DNA from 3 places in the Cupriavidus sp. DF5525 genome. Region 2 is predicted to be linked to each of the others. Evidence: predicted binding sites of a transcription regulator. Region 2 holds the regulator's gene; each other region holds the start of a gene.
The links. Region 2 encodes sigma-54, which starts transcription at its own class of promoters, with help from an activator protein. Its sites were predicted from a motif close to TGGCANGNAANCTGCTTT; they were not measured.

Region 1: a site for sigma-54 is predicted at 2,591-2,608, ahead of ABNX08_RS11815 (PQQ-dependent methanol/ethanol family dehydrogenase). Genes of this name have one in related genera too.
Region 3: a site for sigma-54 is predicted at 2,512-2,529, ahead of ABNX08_RS32645 (ethanolamine ammonia-lyase subunit EutB). Genes of this name have one in related genera too.

Annotation. Positions count from the first base shown of each region.
Region 1 covers NZ_CP168265.1:2,534,748-2,542,025, forward strand. The annotation lists gene ABNX08_RS11805 (TonB-dependent siderophore receptor) at 1-193, shown strand, start outside; gene ABNX08_RS11810 (c-type cytochrome) at 377-703, opposite strand; gene ABNX08_RS11815 (PQQ-dependent methanol/ethanol family dehydrogenase) at 794-2,536, opposite strand; gene ABNX08_RS11820 (ABC transporter permease) at 2,744-3,556, opposite strand; gene ABNX08_RS11825 (ABC transporter substrate-binding protein) at 3,581-4,744, opposite strand; gene ABNX08_RS11830 (PQQ-dependent catabolism-associated beta-propeller protein) at 4,779-5,798, opposite strand; gene ABNX08_RS11835 (ABC transporter ATP-binding protein) at 5,795-6,568, opposite strand; gene ABNX08_RS11840 (tripartite tricarboxylate transporter substrate binding protein) at 6,565-7,278, opposite strand, start outside.
Region 2 covers NZ_CP168265.1:355,269-362,546, reverse strand. The annotation lists gene lptA (lipopolysaccharide transport periplasmic protein LptA) at 34-687, shown strand; gene lptB (LPS export ABC transporter ATP-binding protein) at 744-1,544, shown strand; gene ABNX08_RS01800 (RNA polymerase factor sigma-54) at 1,713-3,191, shown strand; gene hpf (ribosome hibernation-promoting factor, HPF/YfiA family) at 3,240-3,590, shown strand; gene ptsN (PTS IIA-like nitrogen regulatory protein PtsN) at 4,018-4,473, shown strand; gene hprK (HPr(Ser) kinase/phosphatase) at 4,554-5,525, shown strand; gene ABNX08_RS01780 (PsiF family protein) at 5,695-6,024, shown strand; gene rapZ (RNase adapter RapZ) at 6,132-7,016, shown strand; gene ABNX08_RS01770 (LON peptidase substrate-binding domain-containing protein) at 7,114-7,278, shown strand, end outside.
Region 3 covers NZ_CP168266.1:2,498,433-2,505,710, reverse strand. The annotation lists gene csgH (curli-like amyloid fiber formation chaperone CsgH) at 1-129, opposite strand, end outside; gene eutC (ethanolamine ammonia-lyase subunit EutC) at 160-939, opposite strand; gene ABNX08_RS32645 (ethanolamine ammonia-lyase subunit EutB) at 988-2,370, opposite strand; gene ABNX08_RS32640 (AI-2E family transporter) at 2,774-3,811, shown strand; gene ABNX08_RS32635 (FCD domain-containing protein) at 3,875-4,549, opposite strand; gene ABNX08_RS32630 ((Fe-S)-binding protein) at 4,720-5,502, shown strand; gene ABNX08_RS32625 (LUD domain-containing protein) at 5,499-6,206, shown strand; gene ABNX08_RS32620 (LutB/LldF family L-lactate oxidation iron-sulfur protein) at 6,203-7,278, shown strand, end outside.

The DNA.
Region 1 (7,278 bases), 2.2 Mb from region 2:
GGCCAACTCGCTGTACGTGCCCTCCTACTGGCGCGTCGACCTGATGGCCGCTTATCGCGTCAACAAGAACCTGTCGCTGCAGCTCAATATCCAGAACCTGTTCGACAAGACGTACTACACCAAGGCCCACAACCACTACGGTGCGCTGGGGGCCGGGCGCTTTGGCATGCTGACGGCGAACTTCAGGTTCTGACCGATGTTCTGACGCCGGCAGGCAGGCTGAGATAGCCTTTGCGAGCAACCGCGGGTTCCGGTTTGATGCCGGACCCGCGGTTTTTTGTTTTTGAAGATCGGGCGGCTTTCCCCGGAAATCGGCGATGAACCAAAAAAAGGCCTGGCGCCTGCCAGGCCGGAGTATCGCCCACACCCTGCTTCCTTAACCCACCTTCAACACCCACTCCGCCAGCTTCTTCGCATCGTCCTCGCCAAGACTGCCGTGCGGCGGCATCGGAATCCGGCCCCACACGCCCTTGCCGCCTTCGCGGATCTTCCTGGCCAGCCGTTCGGCCGCCTGCCCATCGCCCTTGTACTTTGCCGCCACCTCGGCAAATCCCGGTCCCACCAGCTTCGACTGCATGCCATGGCAGGAAAAGCAGCCGTTCTTGTCAGCCAGCGCTTGCATATCGGCCGCCGTGGCGCCCGGTGCAGCAAAGGGCAGCAGCACCGCAGCCGCGGCTGCCTGCGCCATCCATTGTTTCTTCATACCTGTGTCCCGCTGTTTCGTGTTGCAACCGCGCCCGCGGCACGCCTGCGTCCACCACCGGCATGCCGCGGACAGCTTCCGTGAGCGCGTTCAGCTCTTATGCAGCTTGAACACCCACACCGATCCGCCCTGCTCCAGGAAATTCACCCGCTTGGCGACCTCGCCACCCCATAGCGGCACGGCGCCGCCCCAGCCGGACACCACGGCCACGTACTGCTCGCCGTTGTCCTCCCACGTGACCGGCGGCGCCACCACGCCGCTGCCGGTCTGGAACTGCCAGAGCTCCTTGCCGGTCTTCGCGTCGGCCGCCTTCAGGTAGCCCTCCGGCGTGCCCCAGAACACCAGCCCGCCGGCCGTGGTCATCGCGCCACCCCACAGCGGCGCGCTGTTCTTGACCTCCCATACGATCTTGCCGGTCTTGGGATTGATGGCGCGCAGCGAGCCGATGTAATCCTCGTTCAGCGGATGGATGGTGAAGCCGGCGCCAAGGAAGGCAGCGCCCTTCTTGTAGCTGACCGGCTCGTTCCAGATGTCCATGCCCCATTCGTTGGCGGGCACGTAGAACAGGCCGGTCTGCGGGCTGTAGGCCATCGGCTGCTGGTTCTTGCCACCAAGGAAGCCCGGCGCCGCGAACACGGTTTTGCCCTTCTTGGGGTCGCCGCCGTTGGCCGGGTCGCCAGGGCGGCCTTCGTTGATGAAATTGGGGCGGCCGGTCTTCAGGTCGATGCCGGTGGCCCAGGTGATCTTCCTGACGAAGGGGAAGGCGTTGACCAGCTTTCCGTTGGCCGCGTCGTTGACGTAGAAGAAGCCATTGCGGTCGGCTTTGCCGCCCATGCGCTTGCCGTCGAGGTCGAAGGTCACGAACTCATTGACCCCGTCAAAATCCCAGCCGTCGTTCGGCGTGTTCTGGTAGTGCCAGACGATCTTGCCGGTGGCCGGATCGATCGCCACCGTCGACGCGGAGTAAAGATTGTCGCCCTTGCGGATATGGCTGTTCCACGGCCCCGGGTTGCCGGTGCCAAAGTAGACCAACCCGGTCGCCGGATCATAGGTGCCGCCGAGCCAGGTGGCCGCGCCGCCGGTCTTCCAGGTCTCGCCCGGCCAGCTCGCGCCCTGGGCTCCCGTTACGCCATTCTCGGACTTGTTGCCGTCCTTGTCGTACTTGTAGCCCATATGGCCTTCGACCACCGGCCGCGACCAGACCAGTTGCCCGGTCTTTGCGTCGCGCGCATCGACCCGGCCCACCACGCCGAACTCGCCGCCGGAGATGCCGGTCAGCACCATGCCCTTGGCGATCAGCGGCGCCGCCGTATAGGAATAACCGGCGGCATAGTCCTCCAGCTTCTCCTTCCACACCACCTTGCCGGTGTTCTGGTCGAGCGCCACGAGCTGCGCGTCGAGCGTGCCGAAGATCACCAGGTTGTCGTAGAGCGCCGCGCCGCGGTTGACCACGTCACAGCACGGCATGATGCCTTCGGGCAGCCGGTGTTCATACTTCCACAGCTTGCGGCCGGTCTTCAGGTCCAGCGCGTAGATGCGCGAATACGAGGCCGTCACGAACATCTTGCCGTCATGGATCACCGGCTGCGATTCCTGCCCGCGTTGCTTCTCGCCGCCGAACGAGAACGACCAGGCCGGCACCAGGTGGCTGACGTTCTTCGTATTGATGCGCGACAGCGTGGAATAGCGCTGGCCTTGCGGGCCCATGCCCCACGACAGCACGTCGCCAGGGGTCTTTGCGTCGTTTTCGATCATGGCATCGGTCACCGCCGCCTGCGCGGCCAGACCTGCCATGGCAGCCGCAACTGCCACCACTGCTCGTAACGTCCTCATTGCCTTCTCCTCTCTTGTTTTGGTTTCCCTGGTGCGCCAACACCAGGCATGCATTTGGCAATTCCCGTGCCAATCGCAAACCCGCGCAAACCGGCCCCTTGGGGCCTGGTTGCGTTGTTGTCGCCGTGCCAGCGCGCAACACTGCGTTGCAGTTGCTCCAGGATTGAACAGTCCCAGAAGTCAGCACCGCGCAACGCCATCGGCCGCTCATGCCTGCTGACGGCGGCGCGCCATACCGCGCTGCGGGTCGTAACCCTGCAGCGCCAGCGCAAAGAACACCACGGCGCAGCCCGCCACCACCGCCAAGCTCACCGGTGCCGTCTGCCCGTACAGGGCAAAGCGGATCGCCTCGACCGCGTGCGTGAAAGGGTTGAAGCGGGCGAGCTGGTACACTACCTCCGCGCCCGACTCCTGCAGCTTCCACAGCGGATACAGCGCCGAGCTGACAAAGAACATCGGGAAGATCACGAAATTCATGGTGCCGGCAAAGTTCTCGAGCTGGCGCACATGGACTGACAGCAGCAGCCCCAGCGCACCCAGCATCAATGCGGCCAGCGCCATGGCGCCCGTCGCCGCCAGCAGGTTCAGCGGCTCGAAGCGGATGCCAAAGGCCATCGCCACCAGCAGGAACGCGGCCATCTGCAACAGCGACAGCACCATGCCCGCCGCCAGCTTGCAGCCCAGCAGCCAGCCGCGCGGCAACGGCGCGGTCAGCAGCAGCCGCATCACGCCCATCTCGCGGTCGTACACCATGGCGAGCGACGACTGCATGCCGTTGAACAGCGCGATCATGCCGAGCAGGCCGGGCGCCACGTAAACCTTGTATTCGATATAGATGTCGTAGGGCGGCGCAATGGCGACGCCCAGCGCGTTCTGGAAGCCGGCGGCGAACACCAGCAGCCACAGCAGCGGGCGCACCAGCGACGACAGCAGGCGCCCGGGCTGGCGCAGGTACTTGCCCAATTCGCGCCCGCAGATGGCGCGCAGCGCGCGCCAGCGATGGATCAGGATCGAGGCCATGGCGAGGTGCCTTAGGTGGATGCCTTAGGTGGACGGGGTGCGGCACGCCGTGTCGGCTTCATCGGCGCCCAGGGTGTCGAGATTGCTCTTTGGATGCAGCACGCCTTCCACCGGTGCCACGCTGACCACGCCGTCCGTGTGGGCGAGCAAGACCGGCTGGCGCAACTGGCGGTCCCAGCGCCGGAACGACAGTGGCGGGCCCTTGAAACCATCCACCACCACATTGCCCGCGGCCAGCGCTTGCGCCTGCGCGGCAAAGCCAGCGTTGGGCTGCCGCGCCACGCTCTCTGCAATCGCCTTGACCGCAACCCATGCAGCCCAGTCGTAGCCCGTCATCGGACGGCCCGCTGCCCGCGTGAAGCGCCGGTTGAGCTGCGGCCCGCCGTTTCGCTCCCAGGCCCAGTGCCACGCCTGCGCGCCGAGGCCGCTGGCGCCGACTACCGGGCGCGGCAGTTGCGTGGCGTAGGGCACGCTGCGGGCGAACTCGCCGTCGGCGTCGGCCACCACCACCACGTCGTAGTCCACGCCGGTGGTCAGCAGGTTGAGGTTGGCCTGGTCGCGCTCGCGCGGATCGTTGGAGAGCCGGAACGTGCGCTGTCCCGACCAGGCGATGCCGAAGCGCCGCGCCGACTTCGCCAGCGCGTCGCGCTGCGCCGCGTCGGCCGCGGACGGGCCGGTGAGCAGCAAGGCGCGGCGCCATTTGCGCAGGGCCAGGTATTGCATCAGGGCATCGGCGTGCATGCGCAGGCTGGGCAGCGTGTGCAGCAGCACCGGCGAACAGCCGGCGCCGCGCAGTTCGTCGTCATCGGCCGAGACGTTGAACAGCAAGGCCTCGCCCGGCCTGACCGAGCCCGCGGCCGCCCGCACCGCTGCGGACGGCAGGTCGAGCAGGATAAAGCGCGTGCCCTGGCGCACCAGGGCGGCGACCGTCGGCCCGATCTCGGCTTCGCTGCGCGCTTCATGCGGGTCGAGCCGGAGCGACTGGCCGGCAGCCTCCAGCGCGAAGCGCGCCTCGGCGGCCGCCACTTGCGCGCCGTCGAGCGCACGGCCTTGCGGCTGGCCGGGCAAGCGCTGCGCGAGGCGCCGCGCTTCATGGCGGGGGTCGCCGGCCAGCGAGACCACTGCCACGCGCACCTCGGCCGCCTGTGCCAGGGCCGACAGCAAGGCCAGCGTGGCGGTGGCAAGCATGGCCCGCCCTCCCCTGCATGCGCGGCGCGACGGGTCAGTCATCGATCGCCACCGAATGCGGCACCCGGCCCGCCTTGAGCGTGGCCACCGCCTTGCCGCTGGCGGTATCCACCACGCTGACATCGTCGGACAGGCCGTTGGCGACGTAGAGGCGGGCGTTGTCGCGGCTAAGCGCCAGCCCCCATGCGCGCCGGCCGACCAGCACGTAGTCCAGCACCCGGCGCGATGCCACCTCGACCACCGCGACATGATTGGCGCGTCCCAGCCCGATATACGCGCGCGTACCGTCGCGGCTGGCCGCCATGCCCACCGGGGTCACGTCCTCCGCGCGGAAGCCTCGCGGCGCGAACGCGATGGTCTGGGCAACCTCCAGCGTATCGGTACGGATCACGCTGACGCTGGCAGACAGCTCGTTGGACACCCACAGCTCCTTGCCGTCGCGCACCAGCAGCAGCCGGCGCGGCCGGTTGCCGACCTGGATGTTCCGGATCACCTTGCGCGCTGCCACGTCGATCACATGGACCAGGTTGGCGACCTCCGAGGTCACGTACACGTGCCGGCCGTCAGCACTGACCTTGACGCCTTCCGGCTCCTCGCCCACCTTGACCGCGAACACGCGCTTGCCCGAGGCGGTATCGTAGGCCGACAACAGCGCGTCTTCCTCGTTCGAGACATAGAGCGTGCGGCCATCCTGGCTCAGGTCGAACAGCTCCGGATCATCTCCCACCGGCAGCGAGGCAAGCGTCTTGCGGCTGGCCACGTCGACCACGTCCACGCGGTTGTCGTCGCTGCACGCCACGTACAGGCGCGCACGGTCCGGTGAAAGCTGCAGGTGGCGCGGCCGCTTGCACTGGCGCCACACCGCCAGCAGTTGCCGGGTGCGCGCATGGTAGGCGGCGACCGCATCGTCCTTCTCGCTTGACACAAAAACCTGTTCGCTGGCGACGCGCGCCGCGCCGCCTTGCGCGGCTTCGGCCAGGCCGGCGGCGACCAGCAAGGTCGTCGCCAGCAGCAGCGTGGCAGCAAACCAGCGCAGCGATGGCATCTCGTTCATGCGGGAACCCTCCTTCTCGCCGGGTTGTCCGAAGGCGGCGTCATTGCGAGGAAAGCGCTTTCGAGGCTGTCGCGCTGCGCGGCGCCGCGCAGCGCCGCAGGCGTGCCGTCGAAACGCACGCCGCCGCGATCCAGCACGATCACGCGGTCCGCGTGCTCCACTTCCTGCACCAGGTGGGTGGCCCACAGCACGCCGGCGTGCGCCTGCGCCGTGAGCCGCCTGGCATCGGCAACTAGCTGCGCGCGCGAGGCCGGATCGAGTCCTGCCGTGGGCTCGTCCAGCAGCAGTACCGCGGGTTCATGCAGCAGCGCGCGTGCCAGCTCCACCTTGCGCCGGTTGCCGCCCGACAGTTCGCGCACCGGCGCACGCGCACGCCCGGCCAGGCCAAAGGCATCCAGCAGCCGTTCAATGCGCTGCTTCGCGACGGCGCGCGGCAGCCCGTGCAGATCGGCATGGAAGCGCAGGTTGGCCAGCACCGGCAGGTCCAGGTCGATGGCCGGCTGCTGGAACACGATGCCGAGCTGCGCCAGCGCGCTCACCGGATCGCGGCGCATATCGCTGCCCATCACCGTCACGCGGCCGGCATCGGCAACGAACAGGCCGCCGAGGATCTGGAACAGCGTGGTCTTGCCCGCCCCGTTGGGCCCGAGCAGCGCCACGAATTCGCCGCGCCGCACGCCAAGCGAAACCCCGTCCAGCGCGGCGCGGCCGCCGAACGATTTGCGCACGCCGTCGCAACACAGCGCCAGCGGGGCTTGCGTGGCTGTCATAGCTGCCCCTTCGGAAGCGCCGTGCCCACGCGCTCGGCAAAGAGCCGCTCGGTGTCCCAGGCCTGACGCAGGTAGGCGTCGTACTGCGCGGTATTCAGGTAGGTAAGTTCCTGGTCGTACCTGGCCAACTCGGCCAGGTGGCGCGGGTGCCGCATGGCGGTGCGGAAGGCATCGTGCAGGCGGCTGACGATCGCCGGGTCCGTGCCGCGCGGCGCGCCGATGCCGTACGGCGAGTGATGGACCGCGTCGGCAAAGCCCAGTTCGCTGACCGTGGGCACGTCAGGCCAGCGCGCCGGGCGCTGCGCGCTGAACACCGCCAGCAACCGCAGCTTGCCGTTCTCCACGAAGGGCGCGAAGCCGGTGGAATTGACGCCCGCCATCAGCGTGCCGTTGGCGACCGCCAGCATCTGGTCGGCGGTGCCGTGGTACGGCACATGGATATAGCGCACGCCGCTGCGGCCGAGCACGTCTTCCATGGCGAGATGCGCGGTGGTGCCGATGCCGGTCGAGCCCACGGTCAGCGCGCCCGGATGCGCGCGGCCCCAGGCGACCAGCTCACGCAGCGAGCGGAACGGGCTGTCGGCCGGCACCACGATGCCGAAGGTATAGCCCGAGATCATCAATACGGGCTGGATGTCCCGCAGCGGCTGCCAGGCGGTCTTCTGCTGGTGCGGGAAACGATAGACCGTCAGCGGCAACTGGCCAATGGT
Region 2 (7,278 bases):
GTACCAAGACGCCCTCCAGCGACCCCTGCCAACATGACTGCTTTCCTGACGACATCGTCCCGTCGACGCACCGCCCCTGCCCTGCTGGCTTCGGCAGTGGCCTTCGGCCTGCTGCTGGCCCAGCCCGCCCTTGCCGAGCGCGCGGACCGCGACAAGCCGATGGTGCTGGAGGCCGACAACGCCAGCTACGACGACGTCAAGCAGATCTATACGCTCACCGGCAACGTGGTGCTGACCAAGGGCACCATGATCCTGAAGTCGGACGCGGCCGAGCTGCGCACCGACCCGGAGGGTTATCAGTTCGCCGTGGCCACCGCCAAGCCGGGCAAGCAGGCGTATATCCGGCAGAAGCGCGAGGGTGTCGATGAATATATCGACGGCTGGGGCGACCGCATCGAATACGACGGCAAGCAGGAACTGTCCAAGCTGATCGGCAATGCCCGCATGGCCCGCCTGCAGGGTGCCAAGATGGTCGACGAGATCCGCGGCGCGGTGCTGACCTACGACAGCCGCAAGGAGTTCTACACGGCTGCCGGTAGCGGCGGCGAGGGCTCGCCCGCCAATCCTTCCGGCCGCGTGCGCGCAGTGCTGTCGCCGCGCCAGGACCAGGGCGCCCAAGGCGCGCCCGGTGCCGGCGGCTCGCCGCTGAACCTGAAGTCCGCGCCCGCGCCGACCAACAAACCCTGACGCCGGCGCCGCATACGACATCCCCTGCGCCGCCGCCTGAATGAATGCCTGAGCCAATGACCGATACCGCAACGATTGCCGAAAAGCCTTTCGTCGAAGCCTCCACCGTCCTAGCCGGGGGCAGCACGCTGGTCGTGCGCCACCTGAGGAAGCGCTATGGCACGCGCACGGTGGTCAAGGATGTCTCGCTGGACGTGAAGAGCGGCGAGGTGGTCGGGCTGCTCGGCCCCAACGGCGCGGGCAAGACCACCTCCTTCTACATGATCGTCGGCCTGGTGGCGCTGGACGAGGGCGATATCGTGCTCGACGGCGACCATATCAGCGGCCTGCCGATCCACGAGCGCGCACGCATGGGGCTGTCCTACCTGCCGCAGGAGGCCTCGGTCTTCCGCAAGCTCAACGTCGAGGAGAACATCCGCGCCGTGCTGGAGCTGCAGGTGGAAAACGGCAAGCCGCTGGGCAAGGCCGAGATCGACCGCCGCCTCGATTCGCTGCTCGACGACCTGCAGATCGCGCACCTGCGCAACAACCCGGCGCTGTCGCTGTCGGGTGGCGAGCGCCGCCGCGTGGAGATCGCGCGCGCACTGGCCTCGTCGCCGCGCTTCATCCTGCTGGACGAGCCCTTCGCCGGCGTGGATCCGATCGCGGTGGGCGAGATCCAGCGCATCGTCAGCTTCCTGAAGGCGCGCAATATCGGCGTGCTGATTACCGATCACAACGTGCGCGAAACGCTCGGCATCTGCGACCACGCCTACATCATCAGCGAAGGCACGGTGCTGGCCGCGGGCGAGCCCGAAGAGATCATCGCCAACGAATCGGTGCGGCGCGTCTACCTGGGCGAGAACTTCCGCATGTGATGTACCGGCCTGCTGAAAGTGGTCAGAAGCGTTGTCTCGAGCGCTACCACACACGGCAGGTTTTGTTCAGGCAGCGCGTGGGATACCCCACAGCGTGCGGCGATCAGAGCGCATCAGCGATAGCAATTTCCGTTCCAACAACGGAAAGATGCGCATAAAATAGGTCGCATGAAACCGTCGCTACAGCTCCGCCTCTCCCAGCACCTGGCACTCACGCCGCAACTGCAGCAGTCGATCCGGCTGCTGCAGCTTTCAACGCTGGAACTGCAGCAGGAAGTCGAACAGGCGCTGACGGAAAACCCCCTGCTCGAACGTGAGAACGACTGGATCGAAAGCCCGCTGCGCGTGGCCGCCGACGGCTCGGTCAACCTGCAGAGCGCGCCCGCACCCGCGCCGGCCGAGCCGCAAGGAAACGGTGACGCGCGCACCGACGCCGCGGGCGACGATGACAGCTACGGCGACAGCAGCAGCGGCGACGACTATGGCAGCGACTGGAGCCTTGACGACTTCGCCCGCCGGCCGCAAGGCGACGATGACGAAAAGACGCCGATGCAGCTGCGCGACGCCGAGCCGACGCTGCGCGAATACCTGATGGAGCAGCTCGCGCCGCTGAAGATCTCGACGCGCGACAAGGGCCTGGCGATCTTCCTGATCGAATCGCTGGACGACGACGGCTACCTGAGCGCGTCGCTCGAGGAAATCTGCACCGAGCTGCCGGAAGAACTCGAATTCGAGATCGAGGAAGTCCACGCGATCCTGACGCTGCTGCAGAGCTTCGATCCGCCCGGCGTGGGCGCGCGCAATGCCGCCGAGTGCCTCGCGCTGCAATTGCGGCGCCTGAAGCACCCGCAGCGCGACCTGGCGCTGGTCATCGTCACCAACCACCTGGAACTGCTGGCAGTGCGCGACTACACGCGGCTGAAGAAGGCGCTGCAGGTGGACGAAGCGGCGCTGAAGGCGGCGCATGAACTGATCCGCTCGCTCGCGCCCTATCCCGGCCATGCCTACAGCCGCCCGGAAGCCGATTTCGTGGTGCCCGATGTATTCGTGCGCAAGAGCGGCGGCGGCTGGACCGCGCAACTCAACCCGGATGTGATGCCGCGGCTGCGCATCAACGATATGTACGCGCAGATCCTGCGCGGCGCCAAGGGCGAGTCGGGCACGGCCGGCCTGCAGCAGAAGCTGCAGGAAGCGCGGTGGCTGATCAAGAACATCCAGCAACGGTTCGACACCATCCTGCGTGTCTCACAGGCCATTGTCGAGCGTCAAAAGAACTTTTTCACCCACGGCGAAATCGCCATGCGCCCCTTGGTTTTGAGGGAGATTGCCGATACACTGGGTTTACACGAGTCAACCATCTCCCGGGTGACGACCAATAAATACATGGCAACGCCGATGGGTACTTTCGAATTGAAGTACTTCTTCGGCAGCCACGTGTCCACCGAAACCGGTGGCGCGGCTTCATCAACGGCCATCCGCGCCTTGATCAAGCAACTGATAGGAGCCGAAGACCCGAGGAATCCCCTTTCCGACAGTCGCATTGCCGAACTGCTGGGCGAACAAGGCTTCGTTGTCGCACGCCGCACCGTTGCCAAGTATCGCGAAGCCCTGAAAATCCCCGCAGTCAATCTCCGCAAGTCTTTGTAGCCGAGCCCACCGCCTGCCTGGTGAGGCTCTTTCAGAAGGAGAAGCGCTATGAACTTCAAGATCAGTGGACACCACCTTGACATCACGCCGGCATTGCGTGAGTACGTGGAAACGAAGCTGGAGCGAATCGTCAGGCATTTCGATCAAGTCATTGGCGTTAGCGTGCTGCTCTCTGTCGATAATCACAAAGAAAAGGACCGGCGCCAGTACGCGGAAATCAATCTACATCTCAGGGGCAAGGACATCTTTGTTGAAGCGCATCACGAAGACCTGTATGCGGCAATCGACGCGCTCGTCGACAAGCTCGACCGTCAGGTGATCCGCTACAAGGACCGCGTGCAAAGCCACGACCGCGAGGCGGTCAAATATCAGATGGCCGCAGCGCAAATGCAGCAATGACCGTGCCCGGCGGCTCCCAGCGAGCCGTCGAATCCGAGACTAGACAGGCAAGCCGCGCTCAAACGCGGCTTTTTTGCGCCCTGGCGCCAGAAAATGAGCATAAAGCGCCCTGGCTGTGGCGGCGGTGCAAACTAGTACCACCCGATTGGGCGAGGGTGTTCGCAACGACGGCGGCAAGGTGTATGCTGCGCCATACATGGCAGGCGGGCATTTTTTGCATCCAACCCGGTGCGTGACCTTGTGTCGTTTTGCACCCGAATCCGGCGCTGCGCTGCACAATGGGGAGGAAGCCGCTGCTCTATAATGGCCGGACGCCCGCGGGCGGCTGACGGCCCGGCGTCGAGTGACTTTGCAGCCGCCCGCAGCAGCCCACTGCCCGGCCGGAACGGCTGATCCGCCCCGCTAACTGAAATCCTGCGCATCGCCCATGAATCGTTTGGCCAAATTGCTGCCACCCGGCAACATCAACCTCGATGTAAGCGTCACCAGCAAGAAGCGTGTGTTCGAGCAGGCCGGGCTCCTCTTCGAGAACAACCATGGCGTGGCGCGCGCTACTGTGACGGACAACCTGTTCGCGCGCGAATCGCTGGGCTCCACCGGCCTGGGCGCCGGCGTGGCGATCCCGCATGGCCGCATCAAGGGCCTGAAGCAGCCGCTGGCCGCCTTCATGCGGCTGGCCGAGCCGATCCCGTTCGAGTCGCCGGACGGCAAGCCGGTGTCGCTGCTGATCTTCCTGCTGGTGCCCGAGCAGGCCACGCAGCAGCACCTGGAAATCCTTTCTGAAATCGCGCAACTGCTGTCGGACCGGGACATGCGCGAAGGGCTGGCAACCCTGCCCACGCCCGATGCCGTGCACCAGTTGCTGATTGCATGGCACCCCTGATCCACTGATCCCCAGAGCGGGCCGGCACCAGACCGGGCAGGCGCAAGACGCTTCGCACACCGCCTCACCAGTCATACCGCATGGAACTCACCGGCGTCACCTCCCAGTCGATCTTCGACGACAACGCAGCCGACCTCAAACTCTCGTGGGTGGCCGGCCTGGAAGGGGCGGATCGCGCCTTCGACGTGGAATTCGCCCGCGAGGCCACCTCCGCCGCGGACCTGGTGGGTCACCTGAACCTGATCCACCCCAACCGCATCCAGGTGCTCGGCAAGCCCGAGATCACCTACTACCAGCGCCTGGACGACGAGACCCGCAAGCGCCAGATGGGCGAGCTGATCCTGCTCGAGCCGCCCTTCCTGGTGATCGCCGACGGCATGGAGCCGCCGCCCGACCTGGAACTGCGCTGCACGCGCTCGTCCACGCCGCTGTTCACCACGCCGGTGTCGTCGGCCGCGGTGATCGACCACCTGCGCCTGTACCTGTCGCGCATTTCCGCGCCGCGCGTGACCATGCACGGGGTGTTCCTCGACATCCTCGGCATGGGCGTGCTGATCATGGGTGAATCGGGCCTGGGCAAGAGCGAGCTCGGGCTGGAACTGATCTCGCGCGGCCACGGGCTGGTGGCCGACGATGCGGTCGACTTCGTGCGCCTGGGGCCGGACTTCATCGAGGGGCGCTGCCCGCCGCTGCTGCAGAACCTGCTGGAAGTGCGCGGCCTGGGCCTGCTCGATATCAAGACCATCTTCGGCGAGACCGCGGTGCGGCGGAAGATGAAGATCAAGCTGGTGGTGCAGCTGGTGCGGCGCAACGACGGCGAATTCGAGCGTCTGCCGCTCGATTCGCAATACCTCGACGTGCTCGGCCTGCCGATCCATATGGTCAAGATCCAGGTTGCGGCCGGCCGCAACCTTGCCGTGCTGGTCGAGGCCGCGGTGCGCAACACCATCCTGCGCCTGCGCGGCATCGACACGCTGCGCGACTTCATGGACCGCCAGCGCGCGGCGATGCAGGCCGACGCGGTTTCGCGCGGCCAGGGCCGGCTGCTCTGACCCTTCCGCACTGCGCTTTCAATTGCTTACAACGGCGGCAGGCGCTGCCGTCAACGTGCTTGGGACGTCCTACGTTTTGTGCTGTAATGGGCATCGAGCCCATCCACAGGCCGCCACGAGCCCCCATACCCGCGCGGCCATGATGTTTTCCACAGCCAGGAGAGCAAGCATGAAAAAACTGATCGCGATGTGCGCGCTGGTGACCCCGCTGATGGCGTCCGTGGCCTTTGCCCAGACGGCGTCGGCACCGGCCGCTCCCGCCAAGGAAGCCAAGGCCCCGACCGCGCAGCAGGAAAAGATGAAGGCCTGCAACACCCAGGCCGGCGACAAGAAGGGCGACGAGCGCAAGGCGTTCATGAAGGAATGCCTGTCGGCCAACAAGTCGGCCGTGCCCAAGACCCAGCAGGAAAAGATGGCGGCCTGCAGCAAGGAGGGCAAGGGCAAGAAGGGCGACGAATACAAGGCGTACATGAAGGAATGCCTGTCCAAGTCGGCCTGACCAATGTCCAGCTGACACACAATGAATGGCGAACCGCGAGGCTCGCCATTTTTGCTTGCGGCGACTGTCATGACGCGGCCATCACCTGATGCTATGCTTCACATGCTATGCGCATCATTCTCATCACCGGCATTTCCGGTTCCGGCAAGTCCGTCGCCCTGAACGTCCTCGAAGATGCAGGCTATTACTGCGTCGACAACCTGCCGGCGCAGTTCATCCCGGAACTGACCCGCTATCTCGCCAGCCAGGGCTATACGCACCTGGGGGTGGCCACCGACATCCGCAGCCGCGAATCGCTCGACGAGCTGCCCGACACCGTGCGCGCGCTCGCGCCCGAGCACCAGGTCGAGGTGGTGTTCCTGACGGCGAGCACCGACGCGCTGGTGCAACGCTACTCCGAGACGCGCCGCCGCCATCCGCTGTCGATCCGCACCGAAGGCACGCCCGGCCCGGGCGGCGAGCCCGCCCTCAACGACACCGCGCTGATGGAAGCGATCGAAATGGAGCGCGAGCTGCTGAGCCCGCTGGCCGAGGCCGCGCACCGGATCGACACCAGCAATGTGCGCACCAATACGCTGCGCAGCTGGATCAAGGAGCTGATCCGCGACGACAGCGAACGGCTGACGCTGCTGTTCGAGTCCTTCGGCTTCAAGCACGGTGTGCCCAGCGACGCCGACATGGTGTTCGACGTGCGCTCGCTGCCCAACCCCTACTACGACCTGGCGCTGCGCCCGCTGACGGGCCGCGACAAGCCGGTAATCGACTTCCTGCAGGGGCAGCCGATGGTGCTGGCGATGGCCGAGGATATCCGCGCCTATGTCGAAAAGTGGCTGCCGAGTTTCATTGCTGACAACCGCAGCTACCTGACCGTGGCGATCGGCTGCACCGGCGGCCAGCATCGCTCGGTCTATATTGCGGAAAGGCTCGCCAACTATTTCCGGGCGCATGGTAATGTGCTGGTGAGACACCGAGAGCTCGCGCCGGCGGGCTGACGCGAATCGTGCCTGCCTGCGGGCGGTGGCGCGCAGCGTTTGCCTGGCGGCGCGCCATTGCTGCCCGAACAGCGTCCCCTACGCAAGCTGGCACCGCATGTCTTCGACCGATCTCTACCGTCATACCGCGTCCGCAGGGTCCGACGACCCAACGCAGACGCTCGACAACCTGCCGCTGTTCCCCTTGCACACCGTGCTGTTTCCCGGTGGACGGCTGCCGTTGCGCGTGTTCGAGGCGCGCTATGTCGACATGGTGCGCAAC
Region 3 (7,278 bases), on a different replicon from region 2:
GCGCGCGCGCAGCTTGAGCTCGTACTGCAGGTCCGCCTCCTGCGCCGAAGCGACATAAGGCACGACCTGCGCCATGCCGTTGGCCGACTGGATATCCAGCCATACCTGCAAATTCATGTCGGCTTGCATGGTTGCTCCCTTGGCAGAGGCGTTGCCCCGTCAGCGGTCCGGCAGCGCCGGCGCGCTGTCGTCCTTCAGATCCACGCCCGAACGCCCCAGCGCCGCCGCGCCGCGCAGCAGGAAGGCGAGCCGGTCGGCCGCCTGCGCGTACGCGAGGCCTTCCGGCCGCACATTGGAAATGCAGTTGCGCTCGGCATCGGTGCGGCCCACGCGCGGCGCATAGGTCAGGTAGATGCCGAGACTGTCCGGCGAACTCAGCCCCGGCCGTTCGCCGATCAGCATCACCACCTGGCGCGCGCCGAGCAATTCGCCGATCTCGTCGCCCAGTGCCACGCGCGACTGCTCGGCAACCACCACCGGTCCGATGCGCCACGAAGGCGGCAGGCGCTGGCGCGTGGCGTCGAGCAGCGGCAGCGCGTGTGTCTGCGTGGCAAGTGCGGAGAGGCCGTCGGCGATGACGAAGACTACGTCAGGGGCTTCGGCCGCCTGCAACGCGGCCAGCCTGTCGCGGCTGGCATCGTCAAGGCGCCGGCCCAGGTCCGGGCGCCGCAGGTAGTGCGTGCGGTCCGGCGCCGCGCTGTGCACGGCGACATGCTGCAGCCTGGTGGTGTCCAGCGCCGCGGTGACCGCGCCCACGTCCAGCGGCAGGTGCACCGCATCGCGCGCCTGCGCATGCGCCAGGCCGAAGGCCAGCACGGCATCGGTGGTCTGGCTGTGGCCGGTGCGGCCCAGCGCGACGCGCGCGCGCGTGAACTGGCGCAGGCGCTGCCATGGGTCGGTATCCGAGGTGGCGGTGGTGGCGGGCGTGTGCCCGGACATGGCGTCGCGGGAAGGAGGATGGCGTTTGGCCGGCATGGCGCTGGATATTCAGAGACTGTGCGCCATCTGCAGCAGCGGCTGGCGGGCGGCGGGCTCGAGCAGCCGGCCGCTGGCATCGGCAATGCCCATGCGCTGCAGCCACACCTCGAACTCCGGTGCGGGGCGCAGCCCCAGCACCTCGCGCAGGTACAGCGCATCGTGGAACGAGGTGCTCTGGTAGTTCAGCATGATGTCGTCCGCACCTGGCACCCCCATGATGAAGTTGATGCCGGCCACGCCGAACAGCGTCAGCAGCGTATCCATATCGTCCTGGTCGGCCTCGGCATGGTTGGTGTAGCAGACGTCGCAGCCCATCGGCACGCCCATCAGCTTGCCGCAGAAGTGGTCCTCCAGTCCGGCGCGGATGATCTGCTTGCCGTCGTACAGGTACTCAGGCCCGATAAAGCCGACCACCGTATTGACCAGCAGCGGCGAGAACGCGCGCGCCACCGCGTAGGCGCGCGCCTCCATGGTCTGCTGGTCGACGCCATGGTGCGCGTTGGCCGACAGGGCGCTGCCCTGGCCGGTTTCGAAGTACATCAGGTTGTCGCCCACGGTGCCACGCGCCAGCGCCTGCGCGGCATCGTGCGCCTGCGCCAGCAGCGACAGGCTGATGCCGAAGGCCGCATTGGCACGCTCGCTGCCGGCCACCGACTGGAACACCAGGTCCACCGGCGCGCCCTGGTCCAGCGCGCGCAGCGTGTTGGTGACATGGGTCAGCACGCAGGACTGCGTGGGGATGTCATAGCGGCTGCGCAGCTCGTCGATCATGCGCAGCAGCGAGACGATGGCGCCGAGGTTGTCCGAGGCCGGATTGACGCCGATGGTGGCATCGCCGCAGCCATACAGCAGCCCGTCGATGATCGACGCGGCGATGCCCTTGGGATCGTCGGTCGGGTGGTTGGGCTGCAGCCGCACCGACAATCGGCCAGGCAACCCGACGGTGCTGCGAAAGCGCGTCACCACCTGGCACTTGCGCGCCACCGCCACCAGGTCCTGGTTGCGCATCAGCTTGCTGACCGCCGCGGCCATCTCCGGGGTGATGCCCGGCGCCACGCGCGCCAGCGTTGCGCTGTCGGTCTCGTGCAGCAGCAGCCAGTTGCGCAGGTCGCCCACGGTGCTGGCGCCGATCGCCGCAAAGGCCGTGGCATCGTGGCGGTCCATGATCAGCCGCGTGATCTCGTCGTCCTCGTACGGCACCAGCGCCTCATTGAGGAACTGCGCGAGCGGCACCTCGGCCAGCGCCAAGCGGGCGGCCATCCGCTCCTGTTCGCTCTCGGCGGCGATGCCGGCCAGCGCGTCGCCGGAACGCGCCGGGCTGGCCTTGGCCAGCAGCGTGCGCAGGTCGGCAAAGACATGGCGATGGGTGCCGATGGTGTGGGTGTAGGCCATGCGTCGGGTTCCGTGCTGGGACTGCGACTTGAAGGGCTTGGTGGGGCCGGGCCTTGCGGGTGCCGGTCTTCCAAATATAGTCACTCTTTGCGCACGTGGCCCGCTTGGGGTCGGCGGCGCGCCGGTGGCGACGCTTGACGGTCAGCAAATCCCGTGCCTGTGGCGCAAGACAGACGGCGTCGAGCGAACAGCGGTCGCATTTCTATGCTATGTCGTGCAGCGGGCATCGCTGATGTTGCTTCTGTTCGAAGCACTTCAATGATGGCCACTTCCAGCGATAAGCTCCCCACCGGCAATGGAGCGCCTGACAGCCCTCATAATAAGCGTCGGGTTCAACCATAGCCCGCCAGCCATAACCGCCACACGCGGCGAAGCGACTTAAACACCCAGCCGGAGACCTTAAATGAAAGACCCCGACCCGCCCACCGTCCCGCGCCTGCTGCCAGCCGCGTGGTACAGCGTCGGCGCCGTCGCCTACCTGCTGACCGCCCTGGCGCTCTGGACCGTGCTCCAGGCCAACCTGGTGGCCGCGCTGCTCTCCGGCCTGCTGCTGTATTCGTTGGTCGACGTCCTCGCACCGCGGCTGATGCGGTTGCACCAGCGGCACGACGCGCTCGCGGTGTTGATATTGTCGGCGTTGATCCTGCTCGGGCTGTCGCTGGCGGGCTGGCTCCTGGTGCGCTTTGTCAGCGGTGAGGGCAATACGCTGGACGGGCTGCTGAACCATGTGGCGGATATCATCGACCAGTCGCGCGGTCGCTTGCCGCCCTGGGTGAGCGATGCGCTGCCCAATGGCGTGGACGAGCTGGCCAACACGCTGATCGAGACGCTGCGTGCGCATGCCGCCATGGCCCAGAAGCTCGGGGCCGAGGTACTGCGCACCTTGGTGCATATCCTGATCGGACTGGTGATCGGTGCAATGGTGGCGCTGTACCGAGCGGTGGCGCGTCCCAACCGCCGGCCGCTGGCGACGGCGCTGGTGGCGCGGGCACGTACGCTGCAGCAGGCGTTCTCTCAGTTTATCTTTGCGCAGATCCAGATCTCGACGATCAACACGGTGCTGACCTCGATCTACCTGCTGCTGGTGCTGCCGCTGTTTGACGTGCACCTGCCGCTGACGAAGACGCTGGTGGTGATCACCTTTATTGCCGGCCTGCTGCCGGTGCTGGGGAACCTGATCTCGAATACCGCCATCGTGGTGGCGTCGCTGTCGGTGTCGCTGCCGATCGCGGTGGGATCGCTGGTGTTCCTGGTGGTGATCCACAAGCTGGAGTACTTCCTGAACGCGCGCATCATCGGCGCGCGCATCCAGGCGGCAGCGTGGGAGCTGTTGATAGTGATGCTGCTGATGGAGACGCTGTTCGGCATCCCGGGCGTGATTGCCGGGCCGATTTTCTATGCCTACCTGAAGCGGGAACTGGCGGGCGCCGGATTGGTGTAAATGCCGCGCCCGGCACTCCAGGCTCGTGGTTGGACCACTATCGGCTCGGAACTCTCTGGCGACCTAGGCGCCGTCGTCCTGCTCGACCCGGCTGCGTACGAAATCGATGTGCGTCTGCATCGCCGTGCGCGCCTCTTCCGGCCGGCGCGCGCAGATGGCGTCGCACAGGGTGCGGTGCTGCAATAGCAGCAGGTCCGAAGCGCTGTCGTCCTGTTCGCGCAGGCCGGTGCCGTTGATGGTGATGTGTTCGCGCAGCATGCCGATCACGCTGGTATGCAGGTGCAGGAACATGGTGTTGTGCGACGCCAGCGCGATGGCGTCGTGCAGGCGGGCGTCGGCATTGGCTTCGGCCTCTTTGTGGTCGGCGGCGCGCGCGCGTTCGAGCTCGGCCATCAGCGCGCGGATGCGCTTGACGTCGGCCGCGTCGGCGCGCAGCGCGGCGAAGTAGGCGGTGGCACCTTCCAGCACCCGGCGGAATTCCAGGATGTCATCGCGCAGCGCAGGGTGGTCGGCCACCAGTTGCCCCCAGGGCGAGGCAATCCCGGCACGCAGCTGGTCGGTGGCGTAGACGCCGGCGCCGCGCCGGCTCTGCAGCAGGCCCCGCGCGGCCAGGCGCTGGATGGCCTCGCGCACGGTGTTGCGGGCCACGTCGTATTGCCCGGCGAGCACGCGCTCCGCCGGCAGCCGCGTGCCGGGCGGCCAGGTGCCATCAAGCAGCGCGGTTTCCATCTGGCGCATGACCGACTCCACGCGCCCGCGCGTTGCGCCGTGCCTCTGTGCCGCTGCCGTCATGCCGTCGCCCCTCGCTCCCGTGCCTTCCCGCGGACTGGTCCAACCAATTTGAACTGCCGCCCGGAAGCGGGAATTATGCGCCGAAACGTGCGACCCCAGCACGTCCGGAGCGAGACATGAAGGATCGTCAGTACCCCACCGGCCCTGCGCCCACGCAGTGCTACCTGTTTGCCACTTGCCTGGTCGACCTGTTCGTCCCCCAGGCCGGGCTCGACGCCGTGCGGCTGCTCGAGCGCGAAGGCCTCACCGTTCACTTCCCGCGCGCGCAGAGTTGTTGCGGCCAGCCGGCCTACAGCAGCGGTAATCCCGAGGCGGCCCGTGCCGTGGCGCGCGCGCAGCTCGACCTGTTCAGCCAGCCATGGCCGGTGATCGTGCCGTCCGGCTCGTGCGCGGGGATGATGCGGCACCACTGGCCGCAACTGTTCGCCGATGATCCGGTGGCCGGGCCCAAGGCGCGCGCGCTGGCCGAGCGCATCTACGAGCTCAGCGAGTTCCTGCTGCACGTGCTGAAGGTGGACTTCGGCGACGCACTGCCCGCGGGCCAGGCGCAGGAGCGCATTGTGCTGCATACCTCGTGCGGCGCCCGTCGAGAAATGGGTACGCGCGGGCACGGCGTGGCGTTGGTCGATGCACTGCCGGGCGTGACGCGCGTGGAGCATGAACGCGAGTCGGAGTGCTGCGGCTTTGGCGGCACTTTCTCGCTCAAGCACGCCGATATCTCCGGCGCCATGGTGCGCGACAAGGTCGCCTCCGCCTGCGCCACCGGCTGCGATTGGCTGGTGTCGGCGGACTGCGGCTGCCTGCTCAATATCGGCCACACCGCGGCGCATGACGGCGCGCCGCTGCAGGTGGAACACCTGGCGAGCTTCCTGTGGCGCCGTACCGGAGGTGAAGCATGAACCCGCTCAGTGCCCGCGAGCGCATGCTCGGCCGGCTGCGCGCCGCCGCGCCCGCCCCGTCGCCCTCCACCGCTGAACTCGACAGCCGTATCGACAGCCATTTCGAGGCGCGCCGCCGGGGCCCCGCGGATATCGATGCCCGGGTGACCGCGATGCGCCTGGCGCTCGAAGCCTCGCACGCAGAAGTCTGGTGCGCGGGGGAGGATGCATGGCCGGCGCTGCTGGCTGCTGCGCTTTCCGACGCAGGCGTCCGGCGCCTGCTGCTCGATCCATCCAGCCGCGCCGGCGCGGCGCTGGCAGGCGCGTTGCCGGCGCAAATCGAGGCCATTGGTTACGACCGCCCCATCGAGCAGTGGAAGGCCGAGTTGTTCGACACCGTCGACGCCGGCTTTACCGTGGCCCGTTCCGGCATCGCCGCAACCGGCACGCTGATCGTCGCGCCGGATGCGGGTTCGCCGCGCACGGTGTCGCTGGTGCCGCCGCTGCATATCGCGCTGGTGCGGGCTTCCACGCTGCATGAAGACCTGCACATGGCCGCGCGCGCCGAACGCTGGCGCGACGGCATGCCGACCAACCTGGTGATGATCTCGGGCCCGTCCAAGACCTCGGACATCCAGCAGACGCTGGCCTACGGCGCGCACGGGCCGCGCCGTCTGTGGGTCGTCATCGTGATGGACACCGAAGCGACGGAGGGCCGGGCATGAGCCAGAGCACACTGCATTTCATTCCCGCGCAGGACTTCAAGGCGCGCGCGCGCGAGGCGCTGGACGATCCCAAGCTGCGCCAGAGCTTTCGCGGGGCGATGGATTTCCTGCAGGGCAAGCGCCTGGCGCAATTCCCCGATGCCGACGAACTGGAACGCCTGCGCGACCTTGGCGAAGCGGTGCGCCAGCACGCGCTGGCCAACCTGCCCGACCTGCTGACGCAGCTCGAGGCCAGGCTCATGGCCGCCGGCGTGCAGGTGCACTGGGCCGAGACCGCCGACGAAGCGAACCGGATCATCCACGGCATCGCCGCCGCGAAGCAGGCGAAGCGCGTGATCAAGGGCAAGTCGATGGCCAGCGAGGAGATCGAGCTGAACCATTACCTGGCCGAGCGCGGCGTGGACTGCATCGAATCCGATATGGGCGAGTACATCGTGCAGCTCGCGGGCGAAAAGCCTTCGCATATCGTGATGCCGGCGATCCACAAGACCAAGGGCGATATCGCCACCTTGTTCGAGCAGCACATCCCCGACACGCCCTATACGGAGGACGTCGACACGCTGATCCAGACCGGCCGGCGCGCGTTGCGGCAAGCCTTTGTCGAAGCCGACATCGGCCTGTCCGGCGTGAACTTCGCAGCGGCGGATACCGGCACGCTGTGGCTGGTGGAGAACGAAGGCAACGGCCGCCTCTCCACCACCGTGCCTGACGTGCATATCGCCATCATGGGCATGGAAAAGGTGGTGGCCAAGCTCGAGCACATCGTGCCGCTGTCCAGCCTGCTGACGCGCTCCGCCACCGGGCAGGCCATCACCACCTACTTCAACCTGATCTCTGGCCCGCGTCGCGAGGGCGAGCGCGACGGCCCGCGCGAGGTGCACCTGGTGCTGCTCGATAACGGCCGCACCCAGGCCTATGCCGACGCGCAGCTGCGCGCGACGCTGCAATGCATCCGCTGCGGCGCGTGCATGAACCACTGCCCGGTCTATACGCGCATTGGCGGGCACGCCTATGGCACGACTTATCCGGGCCCGATCGGCAAGATCATCTCGCCGCACCTGCTGGGGCTGGA